Regions from separate parts of the Bradyrhizobium sp. 22 genome, predicted to be linked through region 2. Evidence: riboswitches for the same ligand, from Rfam matches in the RefSeq annotation. Region 2 holds a riboswitch; the other holds the start of a gene.
What was found. Region 2 has a riboswitch for cobalamin ahead of K410_RS0114500 (DUF1636 family protein). Riboswitches for the same ligand answer to the same signal wherever they lie in the genome.
Positions count from the first base shown of each region.

Region 1: another riboswitch for cobalamin. It lies ahead of K410_RS0118245 (TonB-dependent receptor); the one in region 2 lies ahead of K410_RS0114500 (DUF1636 family protein).

Region 1 is NZ_KI519399.1:3,560,075-3,568,176, forward strand. Features, by position in the region: gene K410_RS0118220 (lytic transglycosylase domain-containing protein) at 1-3, opposite strand, end outside; gene K410_RS0118225 (adenylate/guanylate cyclase domain-containing protein) at 324-2,060, shown strand; gene K410_RS40400 (hypothetical protein) at 2,167-2,343, shown strand; gene K410_RS0118235 (hypothetical protein) at 2,492-2,704, shown strand; gene K410_RS0118240 (hypothetical protein) at 2,813-3,076, shown strand; cobalamin riboswitch at 3,116-3,329, shown strand; gene K410_RS0118245 (TonB-dependent receptor) at 3,444-5,681, shown strand; gene K410_RS0118250 (hypothetical protein) at 5,737-6,318, shown strand; gene ilvD (dihydroxy-acid dehydratase) at 7,786-8,102, shown strand, end outside.
Region 2 is NZ_KI519399.1:2,801,758-2,809,859, reverse strand. Features, by position in the region: gene cobN (cobaltochelatase subunit CobN) at 1-782, opposite strand, end outside; gene cobW (cobalamin biosynthesis protein CobW) at 782-1,816, opposite strand; gene K410_RS0114500 (DUF1636 family protein) at 1,813-2,187, opposite strand; cobalamin riboswitch at 2,282-2,501, opposite strand; gene cobO (cob(I)yrinic acid a,c-diamide adenosyltransferase) at 2,542-3,177, shown strand; gene K410_RS0114490 (cobyric acid synthase) at 3,183-4,631, shown strand; gene cobD (threonine-phosphate decarboxylase CobD) at 4,620-5,585, opposite strand; gene cbiB (adenosylcobinamide-phosphate synthase CbiB) at 5,597-6,538, opposite strand; gene cobU (bifunctional adenosylcobinamide kinase/adenosylcobinamide-phosphate guanylyltransferase) at 6,660-7,163, shown strand; gene cobS (adenosylcobinamide-GDP ribazoletransferase) at 7,160-7,942, shown strand; gene bluB (5,6-dimethylbenzimidazole synthase) at 7,947-8,102, shown strand, end outside.

The sequences.
Region 1 (8,102 bases), 760 kb from region 2:
CATTCCATGGTCCCCCTGCGAAACCACCACAAACCAAGGTCCGCGACGACATGCGGCTTGAGAATCACGATACCGGATACGATGCCACGGCATCGTCCCGCATTCCTCACGCTGTCGCAACAATGCGGCGAAATACCGATGTGATGCGGGAACTCCGGGGAAATGAGGTGTTGGCTGTCCTTTAACCTTTATTAACGATCCGGACGTGCTCGACGGCGAGGACGGTTCAAGGCGCCTGAAGGAACCAGATTGCGCGTGTTCCCGCAGCTGGACTCGGTGTATGGAGTTCCCTCCCTGCATCCTTTTGGCCTTTGCCCGCACCTATGCCGATTTTCAACCAGTCGATCCGGCACAAGATCGTCGGCATCGCCCTCGGACTGATCGTCCTGATGCTGGTCACCTCGATCCTGTCGATGGTGATGTCGAGCCAGGTCGGCGTCCTCCTGGACGAGCTGACCAATCGCTACATCCCGGCCTACAGCCATCTGGCTCGCGCCAACATCCATTCGCTGGAGCGGGCGCTGGCGCTGCGGCGGGTGGTGATGACCAGGATGGAGGCGCCATCGGACGAGCAGGCCTATGCGGCGCGCCTTCGCGACTTCGAGGAATCCGACCGCAAGATCGAGGAGGACGCCGAGGCCGCACGCAAGCTCATCAACATGATCATCGACGACCCCAGGACCTATTCCGACAATGCCGCCCTGGGGCGGATCGATATCCGCATCGAGACCGCCGTCACCGAGCTGCGCCGCGACCTGAGCGAGGACCATGCGAAGCTGCTCAAGCAGGCCGACGCCAGGCAGATGACGGAGGCCCGCGGCACGCTGGAACACATCGACGTGGTGCGCGACCAGTTCAACCGGAAGGTCGATGCGATCCGCGCCGACATGCTGACGCAGGTCTTCTTCTCGACGACGCAGGTGATCGGCCGCCAGCATCAGGCGATCGTCGTCTCGGGCGTCGTGACGCTGCTCGCGGCGATCGTCGGCTTCGTCTTTGCGCTGATGGTGTCCAGCGGCATCACCCGCCCGGTGCGGCTGCTGCTCGCCGGAACCCGGGAGGTCGAGGCAGGCCGCTTCGACAAGACCATCACCGTCTCCACCCAGGACGAGATCGGCGAGCTCGCCGCGGCCTTCAACCGCATGACCGAGCAGCTCCGGCACAACGAGCGCATCCGCGAGACCTTCGGCCGCTACATCGATCCCAAGGTGGTGCAGGGGCTGATCGACCGGCCGGAGATCGCGATCGACGGCGAGCGCCGGGTCATGACCATCATGTTCTGCGACATGAGCGGCTTCACCTCGATGAGCGAGGGCATGACGCCGCGCGGCCTCGTCAAGGTGATGAACCACTATTTCACGGTGATGTCCGCACCCGTCAGGAACAATCGCGGCATCATCGACAAGTATATCGGCGATGCCATCATGTCCTATTGGGGGCCGCCCTTCATCGAGGACGGCGAGCAGGCGCTTCTTGCCGGCATCGCGGCGATCGAGATGGCCGATCAGGTGCCCGCGCTCCAGCGGCAGCTGCCCGACCTGCTCGGCATCCGCGCTATGCCCGCGCCGTGCGATTTGCGGATCGGCATCGCCACCGGCGAGGTGCTGACCGGCAGCATCGGCTCCGAGCTGATGATGAGCTTCACCGTGATGGGCGATGCCGTGAACCTGGCCTCGCGGCTGGAAGCGGTCAACAAGGTCTACGGCACCCGCATCCTGATCTCGCAGGCCACCGCCGAGGCGATCGGGACGCGGCTCGAGCTGCGCGAGATCGATCGTCTGGCGGTCGCCGGCCAGAGCGCGCCGCAGCCGATCTTCGAGGTGATGGCGAGGGCGGGCGGGCTCACCGATGCGCAAGCCAGCCTGCGCACGCACTATGCCGAGGCGCTTGCCGCCTATCGTATCAGGCGCTTCGATGCGGCGCGCGCTGCCTTCAACGCGGCCCTCGAAGCCGTTCCCGGTGACGGGCCCTCGCGCACGATGCTCGGCCGCATCGCGCAGCTCAAGGCGAGCCCGCCTGACGAGGCATGGGACGGCGCCTGGCGCCTCGACAGCAAATAGGGCCGCCGCACCGGAAAAATTGCTTCTGCTCGATAACGATGTTTGCCGTGACCTATTTCCCGGGCTTAGGTTGGATGTCCTTGAGGCGTTTGATGGGGACACGCCGATGCCAGAACTTCAGGACAGGCTGGAACGGTTTGAGACGCTCACCGCCGAATGCGAGCTGATCGCCAAGCTCGCCACCGATGGCAGCAAGCGCGAGTTCTATCTGAAGCTTTCGGAGCAGTACCGTCAGTTGGCGGTCGACATGCGGCAGGCGATCGCGACCGAGGCCGCGGCCTGAGGCCGGCTGCAATCCGTTCTTAAGGTTTGGCGCGCATCCTGATGGCATGCGGGCGTCGCTGATAGGTGATGCCCGTGGTGGGAAGGCCGGGGTTCGCTGCAATGCAGCGCGCACCGGAACGTCATTGTCGTGCTAGACAGGGCATCCCATGCGCCTCGTTGCCGTGATCATGTTCGCGCTCATGACGGCGGCCTGCGACCAGGAGCAGGACATCACCGGCTCGACGACGCCGGCCTGCCCCTTGCGGGCCTACAGCTACAATCCCCGCGACCTGAACCAGTGCGTCGCCGCCTGCAAAGCATGCGATCGCGGCACCACCGTCACCTGCTCGACCTCCTGCACCCTCAAGGGCGCGCGCTGAGCGCGTTGGCGGCCGCCTCCGGAGCTGCCTCTCGCAATTGGCGGTGCTTAGGCACCGGAACGATTCACTTGGGTTAATCATTGAAGAGGCGGCAGGACGTGGAGTCCGATGGAAATGGGTATGCTCGATCCCGGTCGATTTCTGGTGTCGTGCTCGCATTGCGAGGCCTGGCCGATGGCCGCCAATGTGAAGCGGTCGAGCTGGTCGGCGTCTCCGCATGAGGTCCGCTTTGTCTGCACGCGCTGCCGCCGCGAGGAAACCGCGATCGTCTCGGCCTCCGGCGAACTGACCCCGATCAAACGCATCGATGTTCCGCCGCGCGACGTCACGGCCGCCTGGGCCCTGGCGCAACGTCCGCGCGGACGGACCTGAGTGCCGCCCAACGGTCGATTGACACGCTGCCGGAGCGACACGTAAATGGCCGGCGACGGTTCTCCCCAGGGAGATCAAAAGGGAATGTGGTGCGGGACGTCCCAATGCCGGGATCTGTCCCAACGCCACGGCTGCCCCCGCAACTGTAAGCGGTGAATCTTTCGTCCTGTGCCACTGGGAACCTCGGTCCTGGGAAGGCGACGCAAGGTAACGACCCGCGAGCCAGGAGACCTGCCGTCAGCCGTGGTCACACGCGAAGATGTCGGTCGGGGAGTACAGACATTGGCTTCATCGGAGCAGTCCGCCGCTCTGCCGTGAAACCTCGTTCGCTGTGACGTGCCACTGACGTCATACCGAGGTGACAACAATGTCCCGTCTCGTTTCTGCCGCCCGGCGCCTCAGCGCCGGCCTGCTCGCATCCGTCTCGTTCCATTCGCTGGATCTGTCCTCCGCCTTCGCCCAGCAGGGGCTTGCCGAGCAATTGCCGCCGATCGAGGTGAGCAAGCCCGCCGATCAGAACCGCACGCGGGCGAGGGCGACAGGTGAGGGCGAGGCGACGCGGCCGCGGCGAGCCGCGAGCGTCGCGCCAGCAATCGACGGCACTGGCTCGTCCGGCTCGGGCTCGGAGGCTGTCGCCGGCGGCGGCGGTATCGTCGGAGCCGCCACGACCGTGATCACGGCCGCGGATATCGCGCATTCGCCGTCGCAGACGCTTGCCGAGATCATCGCCACGCAGGTGCCGGGGGCCCAGATCACGACGTTCTATGGCGGCCAGATCGGCGCCAAGACCAGCGTGGACCTGCGCGGCTTCGGCGCCTTTGCCACCGCCAACACGCTGGTGCTGGTCAACGGCCGGCGGCTCAACGACGTCGACATGGCGCAGGTGGACCTCTCCACCATCCCGCTCAATTCCATCGAGCGCATCGAGATCACGCGCGGCAATTCCGGCGCGGTGCTTTACGGCGACAACGCGGTCGGCGGCGTGATCAACATCGTCACCAGGACCGGCGCCGGCGGACCGCCCGTGACTGCGCGCATCGAGGCCGGATTCGGCTCGTTCAACACCAGGCTCGGCAACGTCTCGACCTCGCTCAATTCCGGTCCATGGTCGACCTCGTTCTACGGCAATGCCGTCAGGACCGACGGCTATCGCGACAACAATCGCTATTCCCAGCAGAACGGTGTCGGCAATCTCAACTACACCACGCCGGGCCTGAGCGCGTTTCTCACCATCACCGGCGATAATCAGGAGCTGCGGCTGCCGGGCGGCCGCACCGTCGATCCCTCGATCGGCCTCGACGAGCTCAGGACCAACCGCCGAGGCACCAGCACGCCCTTCAATGCCGCCAACCAGCAGGGCTTCAGCGCAACGGCCGGGTTCACCAAGACTTTGGTCAACGGCGTCGATCTCATCGTCGACGGCGGTGTGCGCGACAAGCAGCAGCAGAGTACGTTCTTCTCCAGCCCGACGCCGGTTCCGGCCTTCTTCACCTCGACTTATGTCGAGTCCCAACTGACGAACTGGTCGATTACGCCGCGGCTCAGCGTGAAGAGCCTGCTGCTCGGCCTGCCGTCGCAGCTCCTGACCGGCATCGATTATTACGATGCGAGCTTTGCGCAGAACCGCGGCGCCGGGCAGGGGCTCGCCGCCTGGCACAATTACGACCTCCGGCAGCAGACGGTCGCGGGTTATTTCCAGCACACATTGGGCGTGCTGCCCACGACCGACATCTCCTACGGCGCGCGGGTGCAGAACGTCCGTCTTGCGGCACGCGACAATTTCGACGCGGCGGCGCCGTTCAATGCCGATATCGGTGCGCTGCCGCTGACGAGCGACGAGACCCAATATGCGCTGCATCTCGGGGCCGAGCATCGTCTCAACGACGTGGTCTCGCTGTTCGCTCGCGCCGCGCGCGCGTTCCGCACGCCTGACGTCGACGAGCGCCTGTCCTCGGGGCCGTCCTTCGATCCCCTGACTTTCGCCGCGATCCCGCAAACGTTCCAGCTCAAGACCCAGACCTCGCAGGACATCGAGGGCGGTCTGCGCATCAGGGGCGGCGGTCTGCAGCTGCAGAGCAGTCTCTATCTGATGGACCTCACCAACGAGGTCCATTTCAACCCGGTCCTGTTCTACAACACCAATCTCGATCCGACCCGGCGCTACGGCTCGGAGACCAGTCTGTCCTATCGCGTCAACGACACCCTGCTGCTGCGCTCCGGCATGGCCTATACCCGCGCGGTCTTCCGCGAAGGCATCTGGGCCGGCAACGACGTGCCGCTGGTGTCGCGCTATACGGCGAGTGCGGGTGTCAGCTGGAACATCTGGCAGAACTACGTGGTGCTCGATGCCACTGCGCGCTTCTGGAGCGAGCGGCGCATGGACAACGACCAGGCGGGCACCCAGAAGCCGATCCCGGCCGGCGGCACGATCGACCTCAAACTCAGCGGCCAGTACGAGCGCTACTTCTGGTCCCTCGGCGTCAACAATGTGCTGAATGCGCTCTACTACGACTACGCCATCGCCAGCACCTTCACGGACGGCCGCTTCAGTGCCTATCCGCTGCCCGGCCGTACCTATCTGCTCAAGGCCGGCGCCTCGTTTTGATCTCAAATGGAACGGCATCCGAAACAGAAGGAATTCACCCATGCTTCCTGACGTCATGGCTGGCAGCATCCAGCTGCCTCACGACGGCCGTCTCCGGCTTCAGCCGGTCGCGCCGCGCCTTGCGCCCATTTTCTGCTTTGCGCTGCTGACGGCGTCATGCGCGCTGGCCAGCTTTGCGTTCGCCTGCGCAACGCCGTTCGCGGCCTTCGCCGTCGTGGCCGCGGCGATGCTGCCGCTGCGTCCGGCGCTGCTCGTCGTCACCGGCGCCTGGCTCGTGAACCAGACCATCGGTTTCGGCGTGCTGCATTATCCCGTTGACGCCGGCACGATCGCCTGGGGTTTGGTCATCGGTGTGGCTGCGTTGCTGTCGACCGCGGCCTCGTCGACGGTGCTCGGCCTGCTGCCCCAGCACCGCACGCCGCTGCTGCTCGCGATCATGCTCGTCGTCGCCTATGGGATTTACGAGCTCGCGCTGCTCGCCCCAACGCCGTTCCTCGGCGGCGAGGGCGCCTTCACTGCCGCGATCGTGATGCGCATCGGCCTGACCAGCGCCGCCTGGCTCGCCGGCCTCGTCGCCGTCTGCGAGATCGTCCGTATGGTCGATCCGTTCGGCCGCAAGGGCGCGACGTCGGCGTGAGTGCTTCTTGTAGCCCGGTGGAGCGCAGCGCAATCCGGGGCCGCTCGCCCGGCATCTCGCATCGTCCCGGATTACGCTTGCGCTCGATCCGGGCTACGGCACCGTGCCTGTGTCGGTCTCTGTCAATCCATCAGCGCGAAAATATTCTACTTTACCGAAATTCGGAAAGGGCGTATGTGTCGCCCATCCCGGCTCAACCAGGAGGGGCGATCTCGAGGTCGTCTTGATCGCGAGCCGGGCTTGCGGTGGACGCGGCAGCGTCGGCACGAGAGGGGACGGGCAGGGCGGGTAGTCCCTGTGAGCCCGAACCCCGCGTGTGACGAACGGCGCTGCTAGGCTTCGTCTCGTCTGTAAGTTTCCGGTTCCGTGTACAAGGGCCGGGAATACTGCGGCGACATGGCGGGCCGTGCGTACGGCAAAACCGTGTGGTCCCGGCCGTCGTTGCTACGGTCAAGCCTACCGCGGAGGTGCGAGCGAGCCCAACCGGGCAGACTGCATCATCCAATCCGCGGGGCGAGGGAGGCCAGAAGGACATTCGGCTCCCGGGAGAGCGCGGCATAAGCCGTCCGACCATCGCGCAGGGAAGGCCGAGTGATCGGCACCACCTGTATGCTGCTGTGCGGTTCTTCTGCGTGTGCATTTTGCGCAGCAGACCGCGGGTGCGTTGTCAGCACCCGGCCTTCCCTGCGCCCTCTTGGATTTGAGGGTGGAGACGCAAGCAAAGCTCGGGCGAATTTGAGCCGCGAGAGCGAAAAGGCATGCCCGTCGCCACACACGCGATGTCATCGCCCGCGAAAGCGGGCGATCCAGTATTCCAGAGACGCCAGAGGTCAATCCGACAAGCCGCGGCGTACTGGATTGCCCGCCGGAGCCTGTCATCGGGCTCGCCGAAGGCGAGACCCGGTGGCGGGGAATGACAGGGGTGATTGGAGGACCAGCTCGCTCGCGTGCCCCGGACGCAGCGCAGCGTCCCCGGCGATGCGAAGCATCGTCCGGTACGGTGCGCTGCAGAGCCGGGGCCCATGTCGCGGCATTGGACCGTGTCGCCCTGGGTCCCGGCTCTGCGCCGCAACGCTCGCGCGTTGCGGCTTGTCCGGGACACGGCGGAGCGATCGAGGCGACTCACTTTGTGTCTGTTTCTGTCATTCAGCGCCACGCTGGAGCGCTTCCGAGTTTTGAAATCAGAGGTTGTGTATTGCCTTCCTTGCGGGGTATCCAAGTATGCCAACCCGTGTCTTCCCGGTAACGAATGTGCTGTCTACGCAACACTCATTCCGGATTTAACCGTCATCGCCGGTGGTTCGCATCACCGCCGCTTTTTGGCCACACCCGAACATGAATAAAATCACTCTAAGTTTTTGAAGGGCAGCGGCGGTCCCAGGCGGCGCCGGAAAATCCCAAGGTCGATACAAATCTTGGCTCTGATTTTTCGGGTCTGAAAGGGTCGACCGGGGAAGCTGGTTTGCGATGGGCGCGAAGTTTGACAAGCAGAGGCTGCCGAGCCGTCACGTGACGGAAGGCCCTGCGCGCGCGCCGCATCGGTCCTATTTCTACGCCATGGGTCTGACCACCGAGCAGATCCACCAGCCCTTCGTCGGCGTCGCTTCGTGCTGGAACGAAGCTGCGCCCTGCAACATTGCGCTGATGCGCCAGGCTCAGGCGGTGAAGAAGGGCGTGGCGTCGGCCGGCGGCACCCCGCGCGAGTTCTGCACCATCACCGTGACCGACGGCATCGCCATGGGGCACGACGGCATGCGCTCGTCGCTGCCGTCGCGCGAATGCAT
Region 2 (8,102 bases):
TTGACGATCGCGGCCGGAGGATGTTGCGCGAGATGCGCGCGCAACCAATCGGCGACGCCGGGCGCTTTCAACGAGGTGACAAACGCGCCGTAGGAGTCAAAGCCCCTCTCGCGCAGCGCCGCGATCAGCGCATCAACCGGGGCCGTGTCGGCAGCGGTGAGATAGGAGCGATAGAACGTCACCAGCGCGAGCGGCCTGCCCGCACTCGAGGCCGGCGCAGCAATGACGCCGCGCGCGGGATCGTAGAAGCCCATTTCCGGCACCGTCAGCTCGCCGGTAACGGGCCCCGCATAAAGTCCCGAGGCCAGCGCGAGCTGTGCGATCGCCGCTTGCGCGGCGACCGGACCGCCGGTGTCGCAGAGCACCTTGAGCCGGCGCAGCGTCGACACCGGCAAGGTCGAGTAGGAATCGAGCCGCGCGTCATCGCGGCCGTCGGCCGGCAGCACGGCGAGCGCGATGTTGCGGTCCTTCGCAAGCTGTTGGAGCGCAGCGAGCCCGTATTGCCAATAGGATTCGCCGCCGATCAGCCTCACCAGAATGCCGCGCGCCTGCGACAGCGTCTTCTCGATATAGGTGTCGACCGAGAGCGGATGACGCAGCTCCGCGAGATTGGCGAGCCGCAGCGACGGCAGACTGTTCCGGCCACGGCGCCAGCCGGCCGCGAACGCCGCAAGGTCGGAATCCGAATACGAGAGCACCACAAGATCGGCCGGATCCTGGCCGATGTCTCTGGGCGTCGCGGTCTCCTCCAGACCGCGGCTCTCGCGGAAGACGACGTGCATCAGATACCAAGTCCTGACCTGATCGCGGCCTCATCGATATCGCCGTGCTCGCCGATCACGACGAGCTTGGACTGCCTCAGGCCTGCGCCCCAGGGCTTGTCGAACTGGTGACGCACGCGCTCGCCCACGGCCTGAAGCAAGAGACGCATCGGCTTGCCCGCGACCGCGATATAGCCTTTGGCGCGCAGCACGTTCTGCTCGCGCGCCAGGCGCTGCACGGAGGCAACCAGCGCATCGACGTCGGCGACCTCAGGAAGGTCGATCACGACGGAAGCAAAATCATCGTGCTCGTGCTCCTCCTCGCCGTCATGATGCGAGGGGCGCGCGGCGAGATCGTTCTCCGCGGCAGCGCCGAGACCGAGGATGACGCGGGCGTCGATCGCGCCGTCGGTGATGGGCAGCATCGGCACGCGGCGCGGCATCTCGGCAATGATCGCGGCCTTGGCGGCTTCGATCCCGGCGCTGCCGGCGAGATCCGCCTTGGTCAGCAGCACGATGTCGGCGCAGGCGATCTGGTCCTCGAACACTTCCGACAGCGGCGTCTCGTGGTCGAGATTGTCGTCCGCCGCGCGCTGCGCCTCGACGGCGTCAGGATCTGGCGCGAAGCGGCCCGCCGCCACGGCCTCGGCATCAGCGAGCGCGATCACGCCGTCGACCGTGATGCGCGAGCGGATCTCTGGCCAGTCGAACGCCTTCAGCAGCGGCTTTGGCAGCGCCAGGCCCGAGGTCTCGATCAGGATGTGATCGGGCCGCACCGGCCGCGCCAGCAATTGCTCCATGGTCGGAATGAAATCGTCGGCGACGGTGCAGCAGATGCAGCCATTGGCGAGTTCGACGATGTTCTCTTCCGGACAGTTCGCATCGGCGCACGACTTCAATATCTCGCCATCGACGCCCTCGCTGCCGAACTCGTTGACGAGCACCGCGAGCTTCCGGCCGTCGGGGTTTGCGAGCAGATGCTGGATCAGCGTCGTCTTGCCGGAGCCGAGGAAACCGGTGACCACCGTGACCGGAACTTTTGCGAGCGAGCTCATTCGGCGGCCTCCGGCACGATTGCGATGGGGGGAATGCGGGCAAGCGACTGCTTGCGGAAGATTTCGGGGCGGCTGCGCCAGGGCACGAGGCCATCAGGCGCGGCCGCGTAGGCCGCAGCGCCCGCAGCGACGTCCTGCGCGTTCGCCTCCGACAGGCGGCCATAGACATAGGACCAGCGGCCGGGCGCGCTCAGCGCGACGGAACAACCTTGGCTGCACGCCGACAGGCATTCGACGGGAACCACATTGACGCCGTCGGGCACGCCGGCCTCGAGGATCGCACCGTGCAGGCGCTTGCCGGGCGTGATCTCGCCCTCGCCAAGCGTCTGGCCGGCGCGGCAGGTGATGCAGACATGAAGTGTGACGGTCATCGCCTCTTCCAGATAACAGCGGGAGGCGATGAGGCACACGGACCATTCGTCAGAAGGCCCGTTTCCCCGTCGCGGAACACCCCGTCCGCCGGTCCAAAACTCGTCCGCGCTGGCAGGTCTCCCGGCTTGCGGAGCAGGGTTTTGCCCTTCGATCCCCGCCTTCCCGATTCCCTGGGGAATCAGTGGCTTTGGGCATCTCTCCGGTCACGGTCGCGGGGGCGGCTGCATTTTGGATCCAAATCTTGCCGATTCGGACCCTATCGCATTCCCTCTTCGCCTGTCATAGGACAGGAACCAACGCCGGGCCACCATTTGCCGGTGGCCGCCTCTTGTCAAGCCGAAGGACCGGATCCAATGACGCCTGAACCGGACACCCAAACACCTGAGGAAACCGACGCCAGGCACGCCCAGAAAATGGCGAAGAAGAAGGCCGCCCGCGACAAGATCATGGCGACCAAGAGCGGCGAAAAGGGCCTCATCATCGTTCATACCGGCGCCGGCAAGGGCAAGTCGTCCTCCGCCTTCGGCATGATCGTGCGCTGCGTCGCCCATGGCTTCCCCTGCGCGGTCGTGCAGTTCATCAAGGGCGCCTGGGACACCGGCGAGCGCCGCCTGCTCACCGGCCATTTCGGCGAGCTCTGCCAGTTCCACGCCATGGGCGAAGGCTTCACCTGGGAGACGCAGGACCGCGCCCGCGACATCGCCGCTGCGCGCGCCGGCTGGGAGAAGGCCAAGGAACTGATATCAGATGAAAGCTTGCGCATGGTCGTGCTCGACGAGATCAACATCGCGCTGCGTTACGACTATCTCGACATCGCCGAGGTGGTCGACTTCCTGACCACCTCGAAGCCGCCGCTGACGCATGTCGTGCTCACCGGACGCAACGCCAAGGACGAGCTGATCGAGATCGCCGATCTCGTCACCGAGATGACGCTGGTCAAGCATCCCTTCCGCTCCGGCATCAAGGCGCAGGCCGGCGTCGAGTTCTGATCCCGATGGCACGTGCGCTGATGATCCAGGGGGCCGGCTCGGACGTGGGCAAATCGCTCATCGTGGCCGGCCTTGCGCGCGCCTTCACCCGGCGGGACCTGCGCGTGCTCCCCTTCAAGCCGCAGAACATGTCGAACAACGCGGCCGTCACGATCGATGGCGGCGAGATCGGACGCGCGCAGGCGCTGCAGGCGCTCGCCGCCGGCGTGGAGCCGCACACCGACATGAACCCGGTGCTGCTGAAGCCCGAGACCGATATCGGCGCGCAGGTCATCGTTCACGGCAAGCGCATCGCGACAATGCGCGCGCGCGACTATGCCGCGATGAAGCCGTCATTGATGAGCGCGGTGCTGGAGAGTTTCGAGCGGCTGAAGGCGCGCGCCGACCTCGTGCTGGTCGAAGGCGCCGGCAGTCCGGCCGAAGTCAACCTGCGCAAGGCCGACATCGCCAATATGGGTTTTGCCCGCAAGGCAGACGTGCCCGTCGTGCTGGTCGGCGACATCGACCGCGGCGGCGTCATCGCGCAGCTCGTCGGCATCAAGACGGTGATCGACCCCGAGGATGCCGCGATAATCCAGGGCTTCGTCATCAACAAATTCCGCGGCGATCCCACCCTGTTCGACGATGGCTACCGGCTGATCGAACACAAGACCGCCTGGCCCGGCTTCGGCGTGCTGCCCTGGTTTGCCCGCGCCGGCGAGTTGCCGGCCGAGGACGCGCTCGGCCTGAGCGATGCGCGCAAGCCCGGCCAATGCAAGATCGCGTGCCTGGCGCTGTCGCGCATCGCCAATTTCGACGATCTCGATCCGCTGAAGCTGGAGCCAGGCGTCGATCTCGTGATGGTGCGCCCAGGTGAAGCGATTCCGGGCGACGTCCGCCTCGTCATCATCCCCGGCTCGAAATCCACCCGCGGCGATCTCGCCTTCCTGCGCGCGCAGGGCTGGGACATCGACCTGCTCGCGCATCATCGCCGCGGCGGCCACGTGCTCGGCCTCTGCGGCGGATATCAGATGCTGGGGCGCAGCGTTGCCGACCCTGATGGCATCGAGGGCCCCGCAGGCGATACGCCCGGACTTGGGCTGCTGGATGTCGAGACGGTGATGAGCCCGCAGAAGACGCTGACGCGTGTCGCGGCCGTGCATGCCGCCACAAAGCAGACGATCCAGGCTTACGAAATCCACATCGGACGCACCGACGGACCGGATCGCATCCGCCCCTTCGCAAAGCTGAACGGCGAGCCCGAGGGCGCGATCTCGCGCGACGGCCGCGTGCAGGGCAGCTATCTGCACGGCCTGTTCACGTCGGATGATTTCCGCAAGGCGTACCTGGCAGGGCTCGACATTCCCGCCGGCAACCAGCCCTATATGGGCCGGGTCGAAAGCGCGCTCGAGGCGCTCGCCGATCACATCGAGAAACATCTCGACGTCGCAGGCCTGCTCGCGCTAGCGCGCTAGCACTTCGGCGAGGCGTGTCCATTCGGCTTCGCTGCCGGGAAGCCCGAGGCGCAGCCATGTCGGCTCGCGCACAAACACGCGCGACCAGATATGGCCATGAGCCAGCTTTTCCTGCGCAGCCAGCGCGTCAGGAGTCCGGTAAAGACGAAACAGCGGTGTGCCGCCGACCGGGGTCCAGGCTTGCGCGCGCGCCATCTCGTCGAGGCGGACGCAGTCGTGCGCAAGCCGCGCGGATGTGGCCCCGGCCCAGGCATCGTCGCGCAAGGCGCGGCAGCCGATCGCGATTGCTGCGCCCGAGACCGGCCACGGGCCCGAGAGCTCAGCGAGTCTGGCGATGTCGGCGGCATTGCCGACGGCAAAGCCCAGCCGCAGGCCGGCAAGCCCGTAGAATTTCCCGAACGAGCGCAGGACCAGCAGCCCCGGCCGATCCGCTTCGGGCGCAAGCGACAGCAGCGGAACGGCGTCGGCAAAGCTCTCGTCGATCACGAGGCGGCCGACGCGCGGCAGCAATGCCAACAAATCCTTCGGCGCATGATTCCGGCCGTCGGGATTGTTGGGATTGACGACGACGGCGAGGTCCGCACCGGCCAGCGCGTCGAGCTCACCGGTCTCCTGCACATCCCAGCCCGCGGCCGACAGCACGCCTGCATATTCATTATAGGTCGGCGCGAGGATACGCGCGCGGCCGGGCGGCGCGAGCTGCGGCAGCAATTGAATGGCGGCCTGCGCGCCGCCAAGCGCGACGATCGGCGCGTTGGTGCGATAGGCGTGCCGCGCGGCCTGATGCAGCGCCTCGATCTCGGCACGCGAGGGCAGCGAGCTCCACGCACGCGCGCTCAGCTCGCCCACGGGATAAGGCAACCGGTTGATGCCGGTCGACAAGTCGATCCAGTCCTCGGCGCGTCCGCCAAAACGCTTTTGGGCTTGATCGAGATTTCCGCCGTGCTCGCGCATGCCCCGTTCTTTCACGCGAAGGCCAGGATCGCAAGCACGCCGGCGAGCAGCAGCATGGCACGGCGATACACCGTCAGTCCCTCGCCGATATCCGCGGCAAGCGGATCGCGCGCGCCCTCGTTGAGCCAGGGTTCGTTCGTGATGCTGCCGTGATAGATGCGCGGACCGCTGAGCCGTACGCCGAGTGCACCGGCCATCGCCGCTTCGGGCCAGCCGGCATTCGGCGAGCGGTGACGGCGCGCATCGCGCGTCATGCATGACAGCGCCTCGGACCGCCTCGGCGCCAGCAGCACGAACAGGAATCCGGTCAGCCGCGCCGGGATGAAATTGGCGACATCGTCGATGCGCGCCGCGGCCCAGCCAAAGGCTTCGTGCCGCTCGCTGCGATGGCCGATCATGGAGTCCAGCGTATTGATGGCCTTGTAGCCCAGAATGCCGGGAAGGCCGAACAGCGCGCCCCAGAACACCGGGGCGACGATACCGTCGGAGGTGTTCTCGGCAAGACTCTCGATCGCCGCACGCGCGATGCCGGCCTCGTCGAGCGCCGCGGGATCGCGGCCGACGATCCGCGAGACCGCCGCGCGGGCGCCGGCGATATCGCCGGCCAGCAACGGGGTCGCGACCGCAGCGACGTGATCATGCAGCGAACGCAGCGCGACCAGCGGCCAGGCCAGGATGCCGACCAGCACGCTCTCGATCCAACCTTTGGGGAGCAAGGATTGAATCATCCAGCCGATCACGACGGAGACTGCAATCACCAGGAGCGCTCCGGCGATGCCGGCCGCACGGCGCAGCGCCGGGGCATCGGAGGCGCGATTCCAGCCGCGATCAATGGCCGCAATCACCTGCCCCAGCCAGGTCACGGGATGACCGATCCGCGCGAACAGCCATGTCGGCCAGCCCAGGAAGGCATCCACCGCCATCGCCGCTACCATCGCGCCCGCAAAGCCCAATCCCGCCTCCTGTCCCGCCCCTGTTGCGCAAAGCAAGGCGCGAGCGCAAGCCCCTTCGCGCCTGATTTCGGCTTTGTCTTTGACCGCGTTTGATGATTAGTCAGGCCCGAAGGAGACCTTGATGACCGTCATCTTGATCACCGGCGGAGCGCGATCCGGCAAGAGCAAGCGCGCGGAAATGCGCACGCGCGCCTTTCCCGGGCAGCCCGTCTATGTCGCAACGGCCGAGCCGCTCGACACCGAGATGGAAGCGCGCATCGCCAAGCATCGCGCGCGCCGCGGAACCGACTGGATCGAGCGCGAGGTCCCGCTCGATCTCGTGTCCGCGCTGGTCGCAAGCGATGGCGGCGGCGCGCGGCTGGTCGATTGCCTGACGCTGTGGCTCTCCAATCTGATGCATGCGACGCGCGACTGGGAGCACGAGGTGACCGAGCTCGCCAGCACCCTGCCCCGTCTGAAGAGCCCCGTCGTCCTCGTCACCAACGAAGTCGGCCTCGGCATCGTGCCCGACAACGCGCTGGCGCGCAGTTTTCGCGATGCTGCCGGGAACATGAACCAGATGATCGCGGCTGCCGCCGATGAAGTCGAATTCGTCGTCGCCGGCCTTCCCATGAAACTGAAATGATGCCGCGCGCCGATCTTCTCAAAGACATCGTCGCCGATCTCAGGGTGGCGGCATCGTTCGTGACGATCCTCCCCGTGGCATCGTCGAAGCCGGCACCTGACGGCGCAATCGCGCGCGCGACCTGGGCGCTTCCCGTCGCGGGAGTGCTGGTCGGCCTCGCCGGCGCTTTCGTCTACAAGGGCGCCATGTGGTTCGGGCTGACGCCGAGCCTTGCTGCCCTGCTCGCTCTGGTTACGACCGCCCTCGTCACCGGCGCGCTGCACGAAGACGGTCTTGCAGATACCGCCGACGGGCTCGGCGGCGGCCGCACGCGCGAGCGCAAGCTGGAGATCATGCGCGACAGCCGCATCGGCACCTACGGCGTCTGCGCGCTGATCCTCTCATTCGGCCTGCGCTGGAGCGCGCTCGCGACCATCGCCGATCCGGTTGCCGTCGCACTCGCGCTTTGCGCCGCGCATGCTGTTGCCCGCGCCGGCGTCCCGGCCTTCATGGCCCTGGTCCCGCCCGCCCGGCCGGACGGTCTGTCGGCAAGCGCCGGCGCGCCGCCGGGCCGGAGCACCGCCCTCGCCATTGCCATCGGAATGCTCGCGCTCGTCCTGGCTTTGGGGCCGGGCAAGGCGCTGGTCGGCCTCATCCTGCTGTCGCTCGCCGGATTGATGCTGGCGCGGCTTGCGATCCGCCAGATCGGCGGGCAGACCGGCGACATCCTCGGCGCGTTCGAGCAGCTGGGCGAGACCATCATCCTGCTGGTCGCCGCTTCCTTCCAGATCGGAGGCTGACCTCATGGTCGAATTCGACGACAGCTTCCGCCGGCAATTGCGCGAGCTGTTCGTGTGGCGCCGCGACGTGCGCCGCTTTCGCACCGATCCGCTGCCGGACGGCGCCATGGACCGCCTGATCGAGACCGCCTGCCTCTCGCCCTCGGTCGGCCTCAGCCAG